Regions from separate parts of the Exiguobacterium sp. s91 genome, predicted to be linked through region 1. Evidence: predicted binding sites of a transcription regulator. Region 1 holds the regulator's gene; each other region holds the start of a gene.
What was found. Region 1 encodes Rex, which represses fermentation and respiration genes when NADH is low (regulators of the CRP and FNR family bind a similar motif). Its sites were predicted from a motif close to TTGTGAAATATTTCACAA; they were not measured.
Positions count from the first base shown of each region.

Region 2: the regulator Rex is predicted to act here: its motif matches at 2,079-2,096, upstream of KNQ06_RS10375 (L-lactate dehydrogenase).
Region 3: the regulator Rex is predicted to act here: its motif matches at 3,476-3,493, upstream of pflB (formate C-acetyltransferase).
Region 4: the regulator Rex is predicted to act here: its motif matches at 3,310-3,327, upstream of cydD (thiol reductant ABC exporter subunit CydD).

Region 1 is NZ_JACSMZ010000001.1:8,628-13,639, reverse strand. Features, by position in the region: gene KNQ06_RS00105 (S8 family serine peptidase) at 1-1,827, opposite strand, end outside; tRNA gene KNQ06_RS00100 (tRNA-Ala) at 2,052-2,127, opposite strand; gene tatC (twin-arginine translocase subunit TatC) at 2,232-3,011, opposite strand; gene KNQ06_RS00090 (twin-arginine translocase TatA/TatE family subunit) at 3,019-3,216, opposite strand; gene KNQ06_RS00085 (redox-sensing transcriptional repressor Rex) at 3,216-3,875, opposite strand; gene KNQ06_RS00080 (ATP-binding cassette domain-containing protein) at 4,043-5,012, shown strand, end outside.
Region 2 is NZ_JACSMZ010000001.1:1,987,169-1,992,180, forward strand. Features, by position in the region: gene KNQ06_RS10365 (M42 family metallopeptidase) at 1-112, opposite strand, end outside; gene KNQ06_RS10370 (GNAT family N-acetyltransferase) at 272-781, opposite strand; gene KNQ06_RS10375 (L-lactate dehydrogenase) at 1,036-1,992, opposite strand; gene KNQ06_RS10380 (DUF92 domain-containing protein) at 2,158-2,937, opposite strand; gene KNQ06_RS10385 (5-formyltetrahydrofolate cyclo-ligase) at 2,931-3,476, opposite strand; gene rpmG (50S ribosomal protein L33) at 3,534-3,683, opposite strand; gene KNQ06_RS10395 (1,4-alpha-glucan branching protein domain-containing protein) at 3,788-5,012, opposite strand, start outside.
Region 3 is NZ_JACSMZ010000004.1:51,888-56,899, forward strand. Features, by position in the region: gene KNQ06_RS14730 (GGDEF domain-containing protein) at 1-914, shown strand, start outside; gene KNQ06_RS14735 (hypothetical protein) at 970-1,614, opposite strand; gene KNQ06_RS14740 (DEAD/DEAH box helicase) at 1,611-2,783, opposite strand; gene KNQ06_RS14745 (hypothetical protein) at 2,812-3,240, opposite strand; gene pflB (formate C-acetyltransferase) at 3,580-5,012, shown strand, end outside.
Region 4 is NZ_JACSMZ010000002.1:282,441-287,452, reverse strand. Features, by position in the region: gene KNQ06_RS12875 (glucosyltransferase domain-containing protein) at 1-942, opposite strand, end outside; gene ypfJ (KPN_02809 family neutral zinc metallopeptidase) at 1,126-1,968, shown strand; gene KNQ06_RS12865 (hypothetical protein) at 2,052-2,219, shown strand; gene KNQ06_RS12860 (nuclear transport factor 2 family protein) at 2,281-2,649, opposite strand; gene KNQ06_RS12855 (Rrf2 family transcriptional regulator) at 2,672-3,154, opposite strand; gene cydD (thiol reductant ABC exporter subunit CydD) at 3,363-5,012, shown strand, end outside.

The sequences.
Region 1 (5,012 bases):
AAAGTCCTTCGCGATCCGTTGCATGACGAGTGCCGTTCCACCAGCAACGTGTGGTGCCGCCATCGATGTTCCACTCATGACACCATACTCATTATCGTTGAGCGTTGAGTAGATTTTTCCACCTGGTGCCGTGATTTCTGGCTTGAAGTCAAGGCTTGGTGTGACACCCCAAGACGTGAAGTCAGACATTTGTCCTGCGACCGGGTTATCGGCTGAGACTGCTTTTCCGTCGAACGTGACAGCGATTGCCTTGCCCTCTTTTGCTTTTGCTTCAAGATCGTTTCCGTCTGCGATGCTAAGCGTGACGAGTGGAATCGTCGGATTGTTGAGCGCCATGCTGACGTAATCCCCATGATCGACTCGACCGCGGACGATGACACCTGCTGCCCCTTGCTTCTCAGCTTCTGCTTGGATCATACCGTAGTTGAAACCACCGTTACGCACGACGAAGACGACTTTCCCTTTGACGTCTTTGCCTTCGTAGTTCGAAGCTTGACCGTCACCGACATAGACGACATCCTTCTTCTCTTTATCGAAGACAGCAATCGGATTCGGTGAATCTTGTTTTTGGTATGCCAAATAACCAGCATCCTGACCGTCAATCGTCAGCGCCATGCCTTCGAGTGTCAATTTCGTATTTTCGAGTGATGCGACTTGGAGTGCTTGGCTCGTTAAACCTGGGGCACCGACGACACCGATATCCGGGTTCGCTGTGTACGGGTTACCTGCACCATGACCTGCGAATGCCGAGTTACCAGCAGAAATCGCACACAAGATACCGTTGTTCATCGCGTTGACGATTGCACGTTGTTCTGGATCATCTGCATTGACGAACGATGCCGTCGATCCGAGACTCATGTTGATGACATCGGCTCCGAGTGCAATCGCATCATCGATCGCTTTAATGTAGATATCGCTGAATGTCGATGGCATTCCTGGATCGTTTCCGAAGACTTTCATCGCGAGGAGTTGTGTTTCCGGAGCGACCCCTTTGATGCCGCCGTTTGCTTCATCGCCGTTTGCTCCGACCGTACCCGCGACGTGCATCCCGTGCATCGATGCGCCCGCACCTAAATCACGGATTTCGCTATCGTGATCGGCATAGTTATAGCCGTACGGTACTTTTTCCGTGAAGTATTTTCCTTTTAAACCTTTTGTTTCTTTCGCACTATCGACTTTCGAAGAAGTCAAATCGATCTTCGTCTCAGGGCTCAAGACCATGTCCTTATGCGATGGATCGATTCCCGTATCGATGACGGCAACGATTGTTCCTTCCCCTTTAAAACCATAGTCCTGCCATGTTTCCTTCGCATTGACCATGTCCTTGCTGTACAGCATGTCTGGCTTTGCACCTTTAGCAACTTCCGGACGCGCGTATTCATGGGCGATATGTACGCTCTTGACTCCGTTGAGTTTTTTAATGTCTTCGATGTCGCCGAACTTAACTTCACCACTGAATCCGTTGATGACGGTCGTGAAGCTCTCCTTATATGTAACGGGAATTGATTTTTTAGCGATGGCTGACTTGACCGATTTTTGGACGCTGACGAGGCGATCTTTGATCGACTCTTTTTCGGCATTGCTCAATGTGCTATACCGCTTGTTTTGAGCCTGGGCGATTTGAATCGCCGGCTTCTCTTCCATCTCGATGACGACACGGACTTTATCCGATTGTTTGTAGTTCTTCTCTTGCCCCGATTTCTTCAGCGAGAGCGCTTGCGGTTTTTGACCCGTTGCTTTGTCTTGCGACGACAGTGCACCTTGCGCACTGACTAGATTGGAAGACGTCATTAAGACGGCTGCCATAAGTGCAATCTTCTTCTTCATGCGTTCGTTTTCCCCTTTTCTGTAAAACCATAGTAGTACTACTGATAAAACAGTTAAACGAAAATTCTGTATATTTAGTTTAATGAATTTAATGGAAATAAACAATTTATATTTGTCTATTTTTTTAATTTATTTGTTTTACATGACATTTTATATTTGTAAGGAATTTAACTGGGAGTAAAATAAAAACTCCTCGACGCTTCGAGGAGTTAGATATTTGGTATTGGTGGAGACTATCGGGATCGAACCGACGACCTTTTGGCTGCCAGCCAAACGCTCTCCCAGCTGAGCTAAGCCCCCATGAATTATCTTTAGTATACGCATCACTAACTGCTTTATCAATATAAAAAGAACGCTTTCATAAAAAAGAATCCCTTCCAAAATCGTCGGAAGGAATTCACGATTCATTTATTCAATTCACGCATCAAGTCCGCCTGTCGTTCAAGCTCTGCCTGTTGCTCGAGGATCAAGACCTTTTTGTACGTCCGCGCAGAAATCAAGATGCTGATCTCATAGAGAACGAACAATGGCACCGAGATCATCAAGTGTGACGTCACATCCGGCGGTGCGATCAATGCCGCAACGACGAACAGCACAAAGTACGCATATTTCCGATTCTTTCGCATGAAATATGGCGTCACGAGACCAAGACGCGTCAGGAACATCGTCACGACCGGCAATTGGAACAGAAGACCGAACGGCATCGTCAATCGGATTAAGAAACTGAAGTAGTTCTCGACTCCAATGACTTGTTCGATTCCGAGCTCTTTCCCGAGATCTGTTGAGACTTCAAGCAAGAAGGGAAGCAACCAGAAATACGAGAAGGCTACGCCAGCCAAAAATAGAAAGAAGATGACCGGAATATACGTCAATGTCGCTTTTTGCTCCTTGTCATAAAGTCCTGGTCGGACGAATGCCCAGAGTTGATACATCCAGAACGGTGACGCTAAAATCAGCGCAATGATGAACGCAAGATTCAAATACAACATTAAAGGATCGGCGACGTTGAAGGCATTCAAACCGATGCCGAGCTCTTTTAAGTCCGCTTGCAAGAAGCGAACGAGCGGTCGGACGAGCGGAAATGCGACAGCGAACAGGACGACGACGATGATAAGCGACCAGACGATCCGCTTGCGCAGTTCGTCAAGGTGCGACGTCATGCTTTGCTCTTGATCAACCGTCATGATTCAATCACTTCTCTTTCGGTTCGTCCTTTTTATCGTCGTCCATGATGCCGTTCGTGGCATTCTTGAACTCTTTCAATGTCTGACCCGCAGCGCGTCCGAATTCTGGTAACTTCTTCGGTCCGAAGATGATCAACGCGACGACCGCGATTAATCCGATGCTCGCTGGTCCGATACCTAGTGTGAGCGGGATAAGGTTTTCCATTATGATTTCACTCCTTCAGCTGATTGCGAATAATGCTTCATGAAATAAACTAACGACTGCAACTCGATCGATAAATCGATGTGATGGACCCGGACGCTCGCTGGCACGTTCAACCGCGCTGGCGTAAAGTTCAGGATGCCTGTCACACCATACTCGACTAACTCATCCGCTACTGACTGTGCGAACTGCGATGGAACCGTCAAGATGGCAACATCGACCTGATTCGCTTCGATTTGTTCTTTCATGTCCGAAACATGATAGATTGGAACGTCATGCGTCGTTGTTCCGACCTTCTCTTCGTCCGCATCAAACGCAACGACTATCCGAGTACTATTATTCTTTAAAAAGTTATAATTTGCAAACGCTGTTCCGAGATGACCGACCCCGATTAAGGCAACATTCGTCACCTCATCTTGATTCAAGGTTTTGCGGAAAAACGTTAAGAGATGTTGAACGTTATACCCATACCCCTTCTTCCCTAATGCCCCAAAGTAGGAAAAATCGCGACGAATCGTTGCTGAATCAACCTTCACCGCCTCGCTTAACTCAGCAGAAGAGACGCGGAGCTTGCCTGAATTGTATAAACTTTGGATGAAGCGATAATATAGCGGCAACCGTTTTGCTGTCGCTTGTGGAATTTTTGTGTCTGGTCCATTCATCCTGCAGTTCCCCCTTCGGCCACATCCATCGTGGCACCCAAATCTTTGCAAAAAGCTTTCTACTCTCCTTGATTGTAAACCACTTCACATAGAGTCACAAATAATATATTCCGCAGGACCTTGCGCTTTTGTTCGTGATAGACTAAAGGGTGGAAGGATGGATGGAAATGATACTCTTACAAGTCAATCAACTCTCGAAATCATTCGGCGTCGAGCCGATTTTAGAAAATATCAAACTGGAAGTACAAGAGCGAGATCGGATTGCGCTCGTCGGACGAAACGGTGCCGGTAAATCGACCTTGCTCAAAATCATCGCTGGTGAACTCAGTCATGACTCGGGCGACATCATGAAAGGCAAGGATGTCAAAATCGGTTATCTCGCGCAAGACAGTGGTCTCGAATCGAATGAGACGATCTGGAACGAGATGCTGACCGTCTTCGAACATCTCCAGGAACAAGAACGAACACTGCGCCGGATGGAAATCGAAATGGGCATGGAGCATATCTTGAACGACCCGGTCGCTTACGATCGTCTCTTGAAGACGTACGATCAAGCGCAACACGACTTCTCAGAAGCCGGTGGTTATCAGTTCGAAGCGAATATCCGCTCCGTTTTGCACGGCATGCGCTTTTATCCGGATGATTACTCGCGCCGGATTCAGACATTATCCGGTGGTCAACGGACACGGCTTGCCTTAGCAAAGATGCTCCTGCAAGCACCAGAGCTCCTCATTCTCGATGAGCCGACCAACCACCTCGATATCGATACGCTTGCTTGGCTTGAAAGCTACCTCGGTGGTTATCGTGGTGCCGTCCTGATCGTCTCGCACGACCGGTACTTCCTCGACCAAGTCGTCAATGTCGTCTACGAACTGTCGCGCAATGTCTGTCGTAAGTTCACGGGGAACTATACGAAGTACTTGGAGCAAAAAGCGGCCTTATACGATCAGGAAATGAAGCAGTTTGAACAGCAGCAAGAAGAGATCGCGAAGATGCAGGACTTCATTCAACGGAACATCGCCCGGGCGACGACGACAAAACGTGCCCAAAGTGTCCGGAAGCGGCTCGAGAAGGTCGACCGGCTCGACCGACCAGATGGGGATGAGCGTAGCACGGTCCTGTCCTTCCCGATTGAAA
Region 2 (5,012 bases), 2.0 Mb from region 1:
TGATCCCTTCTGCTACCAATCGCTTTTCTACATATGTAATAGCTTCTTTTGTCGAACCTGTTGGACTCGGAATCGAGACAAGCTCTTCAATCGTACGTATGACTTCTTTCATGTTCATTCGCTCCCTTTCAATCGGACGACGACGTGACATCCGCTTTGTTCTCATGATAACAAATATTCATTCTTTGCCGATACTGATATCCTACGGATACCATGCGAAAAAGCTGTAGCGCTTTTTTGCTACAGCTTCTTTCCACACCATCTCAATAACTTAGACGTACTTCTTCATCCAAATATCATCACGATATGTGCCGTCTTCTAATTTTACGGAATCTGGATCTTCGGCATATACTTCAAAACCGAGCGACTCATAAAGATTTTGTGCGGCTTCGTTCCCTGATAAAACGGCAAGAATGACTTGCTCGACGTCCGGTAACTTCTTCGCTTCCTCGATTAAGGCTTCCATCAGAGCGCGACCAGTACCCCCACGATATTCAGGTGATACGTATACTCCGGAAATCATCGCTTTATGAGATTCACGTGACAATTCATATGGTTTGACCTGACCAAACCCAAACAATGTATCACCGTCGAACATACCAAGCCAAACCTCATCGGAGTCGGGTTCTCCCTCAAGTCCTTCTTGTACTTCGCGGAGCGGGGTTTGCTGTTCATCATCAAACGAATGACCGAATGCATCTGGATGATTTTTTAATCCCTCAAGGCGTAGATTCCAGTATTGTTCTGCATCCTCTTTAGTTAGTTTTCGAAAAGTATACATGACTGTCGGTTCTCTCCTTTTTGGGTATCATGACGTACAAAAAATGACGTAAAAACGCTTCTATCTCTTACTTAACCCTTTTCTAGTAAAATAAAACCTAGATTTTTCTCTTTTTACTACCGGACGAATAGATGTAATTATTAACGTGTTTGTTCTCCACATCAAAAAACTCAAGTGTGGACAATATGAAGCAGGTCCGACACTTGAGTTTTTTGCTACTTTATTTCGTAACACCTTCATCATGATTCGTACGATTATCCTTGTAAGACGGGTTCAAGCGTCTGACGCAATACATCAGCAGAATGATGGAATTTCTTCAACTCTTCATCCGTCAATGAGACTTCAATGATTTCACGCACACCTTGACGATTGATGATGGCAGGAACTCCAATATGGATACCGGAAATTCCATACTGACCATCGACATGCGCACCGACCGTCAACAGACAGTTCTCATTTCCGAGGATGGCACGAACGATACGAACGAGCCCAAGCCCAATCGCATAATAGGTTGCCCCTTTGCGCTCGATAATATGATAAGCAGCATCTCGGACGTTGATGTAGATTTGATCAAGATCTGCTTGAGAATAACGATCGTCTTCAGCAAGTAGTTCATCAATCGTTTTTCCATAAATGCGGCTGTTACTCCAGGCAGCGAATTCCGTATCACCATGTTCGCCAAGAATATAGGCATGGGCATTTCGGGAATCAATGTGAAAGTATTCTCCGAGCATTTGACGCAGGCGCGCTGTATCAAGCACCGTTCCTGATCCAAATACGCGGGATTTCGGAAGACCAGAATATTTCCAGGCAAGATGCGCCATGATATCAACCGGATTAGAAGCCACGACGATGATACCATCAAAACCGGAATCCATGATTTGACGAATCATTTCTTTCATGATCAACGCATTCTTTGCAACGAGATCGAGTCTTGTCTCACCTGGTTTTTGTGGAGCGCCTGCCGTGATGACGACGACTTCCGCTTCTCGGCAGTCCGCGTAGTCTCCAGCCCATATTCGCATCGGTGAAGAGCTAAATGGTGTTCCGTGGTTTAAGTCCATTGCCTCGCCCTCTGCTTTGGCTTTGTTGACATCAATGATGACAAGTTCTTCACAAAGTCCAGCTGTTGACATCTGATAGGCAAAGCTTGAACCGACTGCACCAGCTCCAATGAGGGCTACTCGTGTCACTTTCGCATGTAATTCCATATCGTTATGTCCACCCTTCCATTCGTCCTAAGAGTTTGTTAACTATCTCACAAGTAAATTGTAACATCTTTCACATTCTTTGTATCATGTGAAATTAATCACATTTGTCCATTTTGTGTCATTGATATCCTAACATAAGGAATTACATACTCACATACTTTCCAGTTACCAAAATCGAACGATGATAAACCCGATTCCGCTTGCCAAACCACTCGTTAAGACATTGACAGCATCATTCCCTAAAAATCGAATGCCTGAAACGTAAGCTGTCGGTTGACCATGGTGCTCTCGCTTTTCCGTGTATTCCCCACAAACCGTACATCGGTAAACGCGTTGCCCTACCGCTCCAAATAGTGTATCCAGTAGGCTTCCGAGTACACCGATGCTTGTTACGAGTAAGACGTGTCTTAAAGAAAGAGAAAATATCCAATGCGCTGCTACAGCGATGAACGCAGCTCCTGCGATCGTACCGATCGTTCCAATCAGCGACATCGCTCCACTCGTTCCTGCTGGTACCCGTCGTAACGTTTTGAGAGACCACGGATCACGTCTTGAGAGCGGTCCGATTTCAGATGCCCACGTATCAGCATTCGATGCTGCGATGACGAATAGAAATAACAAGAGATACGCAAAATCCATCGTCATGGCATACGCTAAGGCAGCAACGAACGCTACCCCTCCATTCGCAAGGACTTGCCATCCGTCACGCGCGCCGTCTTTCTCAACGATGGAGTCGACCGATTGTTTTCTAGATCGTCCGACCTTCGATAACAGACTCGAGCTACCAAAGAAGAGTAAGAGTACTACTAATCCTTGCCAACCGAATCCGAATGAGACACCACTACCGACGAGCAGGGTCATGATAGCACCACTTGTCGTCAATAAACGAAAAGATCGTCCGGTCCAAGCAAGCAATAGACAAAACAAAATGGTCGCGCTCAACATCGGATGACCTCTAATTCAGTGACGATCAAGTCAACGGGGATATCAAAGGCTTCCACTTCGAAATCTGGAAGAAGTTGTTCAGAAAAGGCAATCGATACTTTACATCCTGTATATGGCACGAGTGCACGATCGTAATAGCCTCCTCCCCATCCTAAACGATAGCCGTCCCGACGATAGGCGCGACCTGGAACGAGGCAAAGCTCTGCTTGATCAAGTGAGGCGCGACGTGCTGAAGCGATCGGTTCAGCAATCCCCATCTGATTTGCTTGCAGTTGATCTTCTGGTCCATGTTCATAAAAGACCATCTCGTCTCCGACTACTTTTGGTATCAAGACCGTCTTGCCCTCTTGCCACGCTTGTTCAATCAGCATTCTTGTATCACATTCATTTCGAAAAGCTAATGTGATCGCGACACAGGTCGCTTGTTGCCATTCAGGTAGTAACAAGACATGTTCGTGAATCAATCGTTCCTTTTCCGCACGGTTCTCCATCACATCGAGTCGTTCTTTGATCAGACGGCGTACTTCTTGTTTATTCATAGTTGTCTTCCTTTCCACAAAAAAAGCCATCACACGAAGTGACGGCTTCCATCTCAATTATTTCACTTCACGGTGAAGTGTGTGCTTACGGAGACGTGGGTTGTATTTCTTCAACTCAAGACGCTCTGGGTTGTTACGCTTGTTCTTTTTAGTGATATAAGTACGGTCACCAGTTTCAGTGCAAGCTAATGTGATTTTAACGCGCATGGGATTCCCTCCTATCTAGCTCTCGATGTATCAAGTGATTTTGCTTTACATAAGGTTAAGCATACTCAAGTATCGTACCAAGAAAGGAAAGGAATTGCAACTGTTCATCCGTTCTTTTTCGGATTCGTCACGTGTTGATATGGTTTTTCAAGGTTCTCTTCAAAACGCAGCGGCTTCTTTTCGACGTGATACTCTTGTTCCACCCCATGACGTGACTCTTCTCGTTCTAGATAAACGACCGCTGATTGGCGCAACGCATCTCCTTCAAGTCGTTTTAAGGCAACGACCAGACCGCCTGAACGATCAGGTGAACGCTCACTTTCGACATCGTAGACGTTACTGACGAGTGGCAATTCTTTGATCTTAGCGATGGCTTGGGCAGCTGATGCAGTCTCCATGTTGAAGTTGTGGATGACTGCGAAATCAACGATCTTACTCAAGGCTTGCGCTTGACGTAAGAAGGCTAAGTTTAGTGCCGCCAATTGGTTATAGGTCTGAACGAGCGGTAGACCCGTCACTTGCACTCCGTAAACGTGAACACCTTCTTCAAATCGATACGCTTCCGGATGTTCCGTAACGACATAGACATTCTCACCAGCAGCAGCGAGCCGTCGAGCGAGCTCCGAAGCTGGCCGGTCTGACGCATCATATTGTCGGACGAACAATAAGATGGCGTCTGTATTCCAAGATTTCTCACGCTTCACTGTCACATAGTAATCATGTGCTGTCAAAAAGACATCCGGTTCAATATCTGAATCTTGAAGAAAAGGATATTCGCGATATCGATCATCCAACCATTCCACCGTCAGCTCCTCAGCATCCAGTCGACGCTCAGTTTCTTCAAAACGTAAGATGTGCTCACGGAAACGATTCGCAGCATATTGCGCTGTCGTCTGTCCATCGAGGATGAATGGCCAGTCGCTCGAGACAGCAAGGAGGTATTCTCGAATGAGTTGACGCTTCGCTTTGACAGTCAATGCATCTTGATGACGATTTCGAGCTACGACACCTGCTAGTCTCTTCTCAAGCTGATGGAGATGACGAATCATCCAGTCATTCCGTTCGTTGATCCAGACTTCCGCGTAGCCTTTTCGTCCCCACGTTCCCATCGCGACGTGTGCCGTGTCGATGTCTTGGAAGTGACGTTCGAGGAAGATCGCCGGTGAAATCGACTCAATTCCTTGGTCTTCTAAACGTTCCATCGCTTTACCGAGGAAGTCGGGACCTTCAAACCACCAGTGACCGAACAATTCGGCATCAAATGGTGCTGTGACAAGGAATGGTGGGAAGTCTTGTCCTTGATGCGCATCTAAATGTTCACCGAGTGCT
Region 3 (5,012 bases), on a different contig from region 1:
TAATCATTCGACAAATCTTGATTGCTCGTCAGCATAGGTTGATCGTTGCACAATTACACGAACGGAATGAACAACTCGCTTCACGCATCGAACATCGCAAACAACAAATCAAAGATAGTGAACAGCAAGTCATTCCACTCTTTCTCGGTCATCCTGACCCGATGATTCGACTCGATCAATCTGGAACGGCACTATACGCAAATTTAGCTGCCCAACGTCTGTTTCATTTACCCGACATGACGATTGAACATATACCTCGTACGATGCGTCACTTATTAGAAACACTTGAGACAGATATCGATGAGTATGAAGATGAACAACACAGAAAGTATGAGATCATTGATATTCCGATTCAGATTGCTGCCACCTCGATGGGACGTTTCACGATTTTACATGACGTCACTGAACGAAAGCTCCGGCAAAAAAGGATCGAATACCACGCCTACCATGACGCCTTGACAAGTATCGGAAACCGTCGTTCGTTGGAGCGAGATTTTTCAAACCATCTCCTCGAGATGAATTATCTTGCGGTAGTCGATTTAGACGGTTTTAAGCAAGTCAATGATACGTATGGTCATGAAGCAGGTGATTACGTATTGATCGAAGTCGCGAAACGATTGAGCGAGCATACGAATTCTTTAGAACAGGTGTATCGACTTGGTGGAGATGAGTTCGCGATCCTCTTACACGCCGATGATGAACTGTCCTTACGTCGAAAATGTAAATCCTTCTTACACTTTTTAAGACGTCCTTACGTTTATAAAGGACAATCCTTATTCGTTTCTGCAAGCATCGGTGTGACCGCGTGTCATAAGGCTGATCTTGAAACATGCTTAAAGCAAGCCGACCTTGCCATGTATCGCGTGAAACATCGGGATAAAAACGATGTCGCCCTATATCGAGCAGATTCATGAAAAAAACCTAGAATACGTTGACCATAATCAGGTCATGTATTCTAGGTTTTTTCAATTATTCTTCTGGTCTCGGTGAAATATTGCCTTCTTCGATATCGAGGAGTAAGTCAATCAATTCCGCACAAAATTCTGGATACTGACGAAGCAACGCGTCTTCTCCTACTTCATCCACGAAGTCCGTCAACAAAGCGAGGACTTCTGGTACCAGTGCGCGCGCTACTTTCATATAGGCAATCGCAAAGCGCCATTTCCCAGAAATGTAGAGCAGTTTTCCAATCAACAAATCACCTGGTTCGACTTCAATCTCAGACAAATCCGTTTGATACGTCTGTTTTGACATTAAATCAACGACACCATCCGCCTCGACTTGAAACAACGAAGGCATCGGGTCCGCTAATCCACGCAAGGCGCGGTAGAGGCTAGGCGATAACTCTTCTTTGACCTGCTCAAGAAAACGACCGTGCGGCGTTTTTCCTTGATCATCCGTCTCATAGAAGATTGCCCAATCTACGAATAAGTCCCGGAACAATTCAGCATCTTTTAAATACCAACGTCCCTCCGTCGCAATCTCTTCAATGAAAGCGACCCAATCCGTACTACGCGCTGTCGCTGCTTCTTGATACATCTTCTTCAAGGCTGCATTCATTTCCGCTTCAGAAACCGTCGTCGGAAACGGAATTACTTTTCGATCGTTCTTCATTTCGATCGCCCTTTCCGGTGAGGAGTAGCCGGTCGTTTAATCGTCTGAGGTGCTGTGAATTCACGTTTTGGAATGACTTCCCCACGGTAAATTTCCATCGCTTCCATCTCGACGCCCATTTGCTTCGCAAGTGTTTTTAAGTGTTTTAAGTCTTGATCCGTAACAAGAGCAAGTACCATTCCGTTCGCGTTTCCACGTCCCGTCCGACCTGAACGGTGTACGAAATCGTCAAGCGACTCCGGCAAATCATAATGGACGACATGCGTGACTGCTTCGATATCTAACCCACGTGCCGCAAGACCTGTCGTGACGAGTAAAGGAAACTCTCCCTTTTTATAAGAACGCAATGTCTCCATCCGCTCTCGTTTGCCTTTTTCAGCGTCTAAAATCCGGTATTTCAATGAGAATTTACTCAACTCGCCATTCAATGGTCCGAGGAAGGAACGGTTATTAATGAATGTCAGTACTTTTGATCCTTGCATGTTCGCCAGACGACGTAACAATTCCGGCTTCTGACGACGTGAAGTCTCCAAATAACCGAATGTCACTTGTGTACTGACGGCACGCTCAACTCGAATCGTCTCAGGGTTGTTTGCAAGCGTCCGTCCCCATTCTGCTGTCCGTTCCGGTAATGTCGCGGAGACGAATGCTAACTGACGATCGCGTAGTGCACTGTTTGCGATTCGCGTCGCCGAGTCACTCATACCACTCTCATAGATTTGATCCGCTTCGTCCAAGACGATCAATTTCACCTTATGCATCTTCAGCTTCTTCGAATCGATCAACTCAACGAGACGCCCTGGCGTTCCAACAATGATTTGTGGTTTTTTCTTCAATCGTTCATATTGTCGTTTTAATTCAACACCACCAATGAATGCACCGGATTTGATACCACTTCCTTGAGCAAACAATTGAATGACTTGATGAATTTGCATGACGAGTTCCCGTGTTGGTGCCGTGATCACGACTTGCACGTGTGGTTCTTCTACTTCAATCTTTTCTAAAGCTGGAATGACATAGGCAAGCGTCTTCCCTGTTCCTGTCGGCGCTTCCGCCAGGACATCTTTTCCTTCGCGCAACAACGGAATCGCTTGTTCTTGAACAGGCATCAACTCCGTAAAGCGTGCGCGTTCCCATGCTTCCTGTAAAAATGGTTTTGTAAAGTTCATAACGATTTCTCCTACTCTCTTAATTCCATCATGCCGTTACGTATTCGACATGATCTCCTGATGCATCACGGTATCCCCGTAATGTCTGTGTATATTCATTTCCTGCGTCGAGCAATCGAATATGGAATCGAATCTCGCTTTCACCGGCTTCTTCTTCTAAAATTTCGAATCCTTGGATGACACGATCCTGTAATTCTGCAGCGAGTGCCGGGTACTCCGCAAGACTCGCATACGTCGCTTTTACGTCAACCGGACGACGAACAAGCGCAATCCAATACGATTCATCATAGCCGATAAAGTCTTCATAATCAAAATCATCTTCAAACCGAATCCAGAATCCATCATTTTCGAATTCCGTGATCATTCCCGTTCGCGTTGAACCGTCCGATCCGATTTTCAGCGAGACCCAGTCTCCTGACTGATACTCTCCTTGTTGTGTTAATGATACATACTCCATTTGGCACACCTCCACGTTCTATATTCCCTTTTTCATTGTCAACGATACGTCTTAAAAATACAAGGCACCGTAGCGTGACATTCCTCACAGTTTCAACTGTTCTAGTGAATCTTTTTCAAATCAACTCATACAGTTTCCAAAAAACCTTGAATTAGCAATCTAAAACTGTTTTTTTTAAACTATTTTCATATGAATACAGAAATAAAGAAAGCCCGTCATATCAACGTTTGTCCACTTGTTAAAACATTCACATGAACGTAAAGGGAATCACCCCTTCCTTTTGTTACACTATTCACATAAGGAACTGATGATTAGCTCAATATTAAAGGAGTGGTATCCATGTTATTAGAAAAAACGAGTGCTTGGACGAACTTTACGTCTGGTGAATGGGTAAAGACGATTGATGTCGCAGACTTCATCCGACTCAATCGCACGGAATATACAGGAGATGATCACTTTTTAGTCGGTCCGACGCAAGCAACGGAACGTCTCTGGCAACAAATTCTACAGCTGACGAATGAAGAGCGACAACGTGGTGGTGTGTATGCCGTCGATGCTAAAACACCATCAACGATCCTCTCGCATGATGCAGGGTATCTGAATCGTTCACTCGAAAAAATCGTCGGTTTACAGACAGACGAACCGTTTAAACGTTCGATTCATCCGAACGGTGGGATTCGGATGGTGAATGATGCCCTAGCTGCGTATGGCTTTGAAGCAGACGAGACCGTCACGAAAACTTTCAGCGAGTACCGGAAGACACATAACCAAGGGGTTTTCGATGCCTATACCCCTGAGATGCGCGCTGCACGTAAAGCCGGTATTATCACCGGATTACCTGATGCTTATGGTCGCGGACGGATCATCGGTGACTATCGTCGTGTTGCTTTGTACGGAACGGCACGCTTGATCGAAGAACGTAAGAAGGATTTAAAGGCACGTGGCGGGTTCTTATCTGAATCGATGATTCGCGACCGTGAAGAGATGAATGAACAGTTGCGCGCATTAACGGAATTGACCGAGCTTGGAGCTCGCTATGGTTTCGATCTCTCCCGCCCTGCAGAAACAGCACAAGAAGCATTCCAGTGGGTCTATCTTGCCTATCTTGCTGCCATCAAAGAGCAAAACGGGGCAGCCATGTCACTCGGTCGAGTCTCGACGTTCCTTGATATTTATGTCGAACGTGATCTTGCGGCTGGTCGCTTGACGGAAGAGACTGCACAAGAACTCGTCGATCATTTCGTCATGAAGCTTCGGATCGTTAAGTTCTTACGGACACCAGACTACAACGATCTGTTCTCAGGTGATCCGACGTGGGTAACGGAATCAATCGGTGGAATGAGTGAAGATGGACGATCAAACGTCACGAAAAGTTCATTCCGCTTCTTACACACTCTCTCGACACTTGGTCCGGCACCGGAACCGAATCTAACCGTTCTCTGGTCTACTCAGCTTCCACGCGGATTCAAGGAATTCTGTGCGAAGATGTCGATCGTTTCAAGCTCGATTCAATATGAAAACGATGATTTGATGTTACCGGTTTATGGAGATGATTACGGCATCGCTTGTTGTGTCTCCGCGATGAAGATCGGGAAACAGATGCAGTTCTTCGGTGCGCGAGCAAACCTGGCAAAAGCATTACTCTATACGATCAATGGCGGAATGGACGAGAAGCTCAAAATCCAAGTTGCCCCAGCTACACCACTGATGCTCGATGAAGTACTCGATTACGAAACCGTCATGGCGGCTTATGATCGTCAACTCGATTGGCT
Region 4 (5,012 bases), on a different contig from region 1:
AAATAAAACGTTCGTCCAGCTCGAGTGTCGGCTGAACAACATCAACGTATCAGAGACATTGATATTGTGTTGTGAAGCTTGTGAGCCAGTCAGAATCGAGCCGACGTACATCAAGAACCAATATCCATTAAATAGTAGAAAAACGAGACCAAACGCACAAGTCGCCCGAACATAAAACCACAGTAACGACGACCAAATCCGTTCTTTGCGACGCGTCCAGCTCGTCTTTAGGAAAATGAGTCCGACCATGATTCCCATATAGATCAGCGAGAAGAAGAAATAATGAATCCCCGCCGCCATGAAGGCGAAGACGATCGATAGTCCAGTGATATCAATCCATGTCCGTCGACTCAATCGATCAGACAAACGAAAACCAGGATCGAGCTGTTCCCGAAACTTCGGGTCAAAGATGTTGAAGAACAACATCAAAGCGTAAGGAAAGACGGAATAGCCACATAATAAATAGATATGTTGAATCCGCGTAATCACCCACGGGTTCAAGGCATAAAACAACGCGGCAATCGCAAAGGCAATCAGTGAGAGATAAGAAAAGTGCTTCGAGACATAAACGGAATGGAGCCGTTTCGTAAAAGCAAACATCGATAAAGCAGAGATCGTTAACAGTCCGATTATGAATAACTTGATCAAGACGGGACCGGATGAGCCAAACAATAGACTGAGTACATAAAACGGTAGGATGTAGAGCAGTCGTGCGACATTCAGAAGCGTCGTCGTGCTCCATCGGTTGTTCCAAGCACCGTAGATTTCTTCTAAATAGCGATGTGAGGACAGTCCGAAGGATAGATCGCTGAACGTCACCATACCGGAACGAAACAACGGAAAGCTATAGATCAGGATGAATACAAACATACCAGATAGGACAAGGATGTCCTTACGATACGTATGCATGAAGTTCTTGAGGTGTTGACGGAACGAGTGCATCGGACAACTCCTTTCTGCGAAAATCCGTGCTGAACTTCTTCTCTACAGGAGGGCGATATTCCTAGAAATGGATGTACTTATTTTAGCAATGATTGCGAGAAGTAACGTCCATCCTCAGACGGAGCGTTACAGACGAATGCTTTCGGGTAAAGACTTACAACGAAACGAGTAGGAGGAAAACGCATGAAATGGAAGGGAAGACAGCGGAGTTCGAACGTCGAGGATCGACGGGGAATGGGAGGGAAAGGAATCGCTGGTATCGGTGGTGGTGTCGGGATCATCCTGCTGATCGTCATCACCTTGATGGGTGGTAATCCAGCTGAATTACTCGGAGACTTAACCGGTGGGGATCAGCAAAATACGACGTATGAAGAAACAGCACAGGAAAAAGAAGCAGCGGACTTCGTCTCCGTCGTCTTAGCGGATACGGAACGGGTCTGGACGAAGGAATTCAAAGAAGATGGTAAGACCTATAAAAAACCGAAGCTCGTCTTATATACGGATCAAGTCAGTTCGGCTTGCGGACAAGCAGGGAAGTCCGTCGGTCCCTTTTATTGTCCCGGTGATCAGAAATTATACATTGATTTAAGCTTTTATGATGAACTGCAGTCGAAGTACGGAGCCCCGGGCGATTTTGCGATGGCCTATGTCATTGCGCATGAAGTCGGACACCATGTCCAGACGTTACTCGGAAAGTCGGACGAGATCATGCCCCTTCGAGAGCAGATGAGTGAGGAGAAGTTCAACAAGTACCTTGTTCGATTCGAGCTACAGGCCGATTATTATGCCGGCGTCTGGGCACACCATGCGCAAGGCGAAAACTTACTCGAAGAAGGCGATCTCGAGGAAGCGCTGACGGCAGCGAATGCTGTCGGGGATGATACGTTACAAGAGAAGGGACAAGGATATGTCGTACCGGAAAGTTTCACCCACGGCACATCGGCGCAACGGGAGCGTTGGTTCCAAAAAGGTTTTGATAACGGCACGATTGAAGGCGGAGATACATTCAAAGCGAAGAATCTATAATACGAAGCAACGACAGACCTCTTGAAACATCTTCCAATTGTTTTCGTAAAGAAGAGGGAAGGATTCAAAGGGGAGTGTCGAAGTTGAAGCACATCAGTCTATTTCTATTGCTCTATACGGCTGTCGTCGGATTGACGTACATCGTGTCACGATTTGCGCCGGACTTGTTGATCTACATGGTCTATTTCGCCATTGCGTCATTACTTGTCATCACAGGCTATTTGTTGAAACGACTCGTACTGAAGCGCTAAATACCAAAAAAACCTGTGTTCTGCTTGCGCGGAACACAGGTTTTCGTTATTTAAAAGCTTCTTATGAACGGAACATCGTCGGATCATCTGGAACGTTCTCCAGGTAAGCGATCCGTCCGTTTTCATCGAGACGTGCGATATCTTTTCCGTCTTGTGTGAAGACACTACCGTCTGCCCGTTTTCCGCAAACTGCCCAGCGTGTTTCATACGTTCCTGGTGTTGTTTCTTCCCAGCCCGCATACATATGCTTAATATCCTGATTCGCCGTGAACACATGACGGACGAACTGTTTCCAGGCGTCGATGCCGTGCTTTGGTTGTCCGTTCAGAACGAACGTGATGTCTGTCGTGAATAAGGAAACGAGGTCCTCAAAAGCTTGTGCGTCCGTGCGTGACGCGTCGAATAAGTCAAAATAACGATTCAATACCATAGTAAAAACCTCTTTCTGTTCATTAAAGTGTCATCATCCGGTTTGTGATTAACGCATGCAACCGTTCTAAATGTTCCGGTGGACAGGAGGCGTCGATTGCTTGACGGATCGAGCCGATCGATTCGCGCTTCAACGTCGATTGCCACGCCTCTTCCGCCTCTGTCATTAGATTCGAGAGTAGACCGATTTCCTGTTCCTGAATTCCCATCAAATCCTCGAAGACACCGCTTGACGCATACAACGTCTGTTTGCCCTCGATTGCCTGATAGACATCAAAGATTTGAATTTCGTCTGCCGGACGCCGTAAACGAAAGCCGCCTTTGACACCCGGTACGGAATACAACAGATCCGCTTGGACGAGTTTTCGTAAGAGCTTTTGGAAATAAGTCGGCGAGGCACCAAGTTGCTGGCTGATGAATTCACCGGGCAACACAGCGCGATCCGGAAGGAAGGTCAAGAGCAACATCGCGTAGACAGATTGCTCGACCCCGGTTTTCATTTGCATGAGAAGTCCCCTTTCGTTAAACGTAGATAATGTATATCCATAATAGTTTTATTCGAAAGAATTGTCGAGTCATATGCTCTCACAAAACCGTCACACCTTTTCGACAGCATCTGCATGGCATCCCCGTTCCGGATTCGGTATACTAAATGTACGATATGTGAAAATATTCACTAAAAGTCGTTCACACTTTGTGAAAGGACGTTTGTATATGAATCCATTAAAAGGAATCGTCGAGATTCCACGCAGTATTCTCATTCAATTCATCATTGCAGCTTTCCTGATGGGGGTTGCGGTCGTCGGTCAATCGTTTGGTATCGTGTTGACGGTCGATCGGATTTTCTTGAAAGAACAACCGTTTGAAGCCGTCATTCCGTTACTGCTCGTTGTCCTCGGGATGCTGTTGCTCCGGGTCGCCGTGACGTATTGGAACGGTCGTCTCGGTACGACGTTATCGGCACACATGAAGCAGGCGCTTCGGGAAGCGCTCGTTGCGAAATACACGGGTCGTTCGGTCGAGATGATGCTACAAGGGCAAGCGGGACAGAAGGTCAGTGTCTTGCTCGACGCTGTAGACGAGATGGACAGCTACTACAGTCAGTACTTGCCGAAAGTCGTCCAGACGACGATCGTTCCCTTGATGGTCTTGATCGCGGCATTCAGCTATGACTGGATCACCGGTCTCGTCATGATGATCACAGCACCGTTCATTCCGTTGTTCTATATCATCATCGGCATCATGACGCAAAAGCGGGCGGATGCTCAACTCGAGAAGATGACGGCATTCTCGGGAACTTTCCTTGATACGTTGCAAGGACTGACGACCTTGAAGTTATTTGGTCGTGCGAAACGACAACGTGACGTCATCGAAAAAAGCAGTCTTGATTTCCGGGATGCGACGTTAACGGTCTTGAAGCTCGCCTTCTTGTCGTCGTTGATGCTTGAGTTCATCTCGATGCTCAGCATGGGAATGATTGCACTTGAAGTCAGTCTGCGGTTGATTTTGTTCCAAAGCATTACCTTCATCCCGGCGTTCTTGATGCTCGTGTTGGCACCAGAATACTATCTTGCCTTAAAAGAGATGGGAGCTGCCTTCCATACGGGACGCGGTAGTGTCGCGGCAGCGAAACAGATCGCAGCCGAACTAACGGCAGACGATCGTCCTGTTGCCTTCGGTCAATCAGAACTTTCGATGAACCGTCCACCACGAATCGTCTTGGATGAAGTTGATTTTACGTATCAAGAAGGACGCTTTGCCTTACAAGACGTGACACTTGCGATTGAACCGTATCAAAAGGTGGCGTTGATCGGTCGCAGTGGTGCCGGTAAGTCGACTGTCTTGCAGTTGATTGCCGGACTCGCGGATCCAAAAGAAGGACGGATTCTGCTTGACGGGATTAATCGCAGTCAGGTGGAGGAAGCGAGTTGGTTCCGTCAGTTGAGCTACATCTCGCAACATCCTTATCTGTATGCCGGAACGCTGGCAGAAAACATTGCGATCGGTGAACTCCGTCAAGCGACGCCGGAAGAAATCTTTGAGGCGGCGCAGGCAGCAGGACTCGAGGAGTTGATTGCGACGTTACCTGAAGGGATTGACACAGTAATTGGAGAAGGCGGACGTGGTCTATCAGGTGGCGAGAAACAGCGCGTTGCGTTGGCACGAGCGTTCTTGAAACGACCGAACGTCATCGTCTTTGATGAACCGACGACAGGACTCGACGTCAAAACGGAGCGACTGCTCCAACAAGCGATCGAACAGCTTGGACAAACAGCGACAGTCATCACTGTCGCACACCGCCTGCATACGATCGAGCGCTCAGATCAAATCGTCGTCCTCGACGGCGGACGAATCGTCGATCGT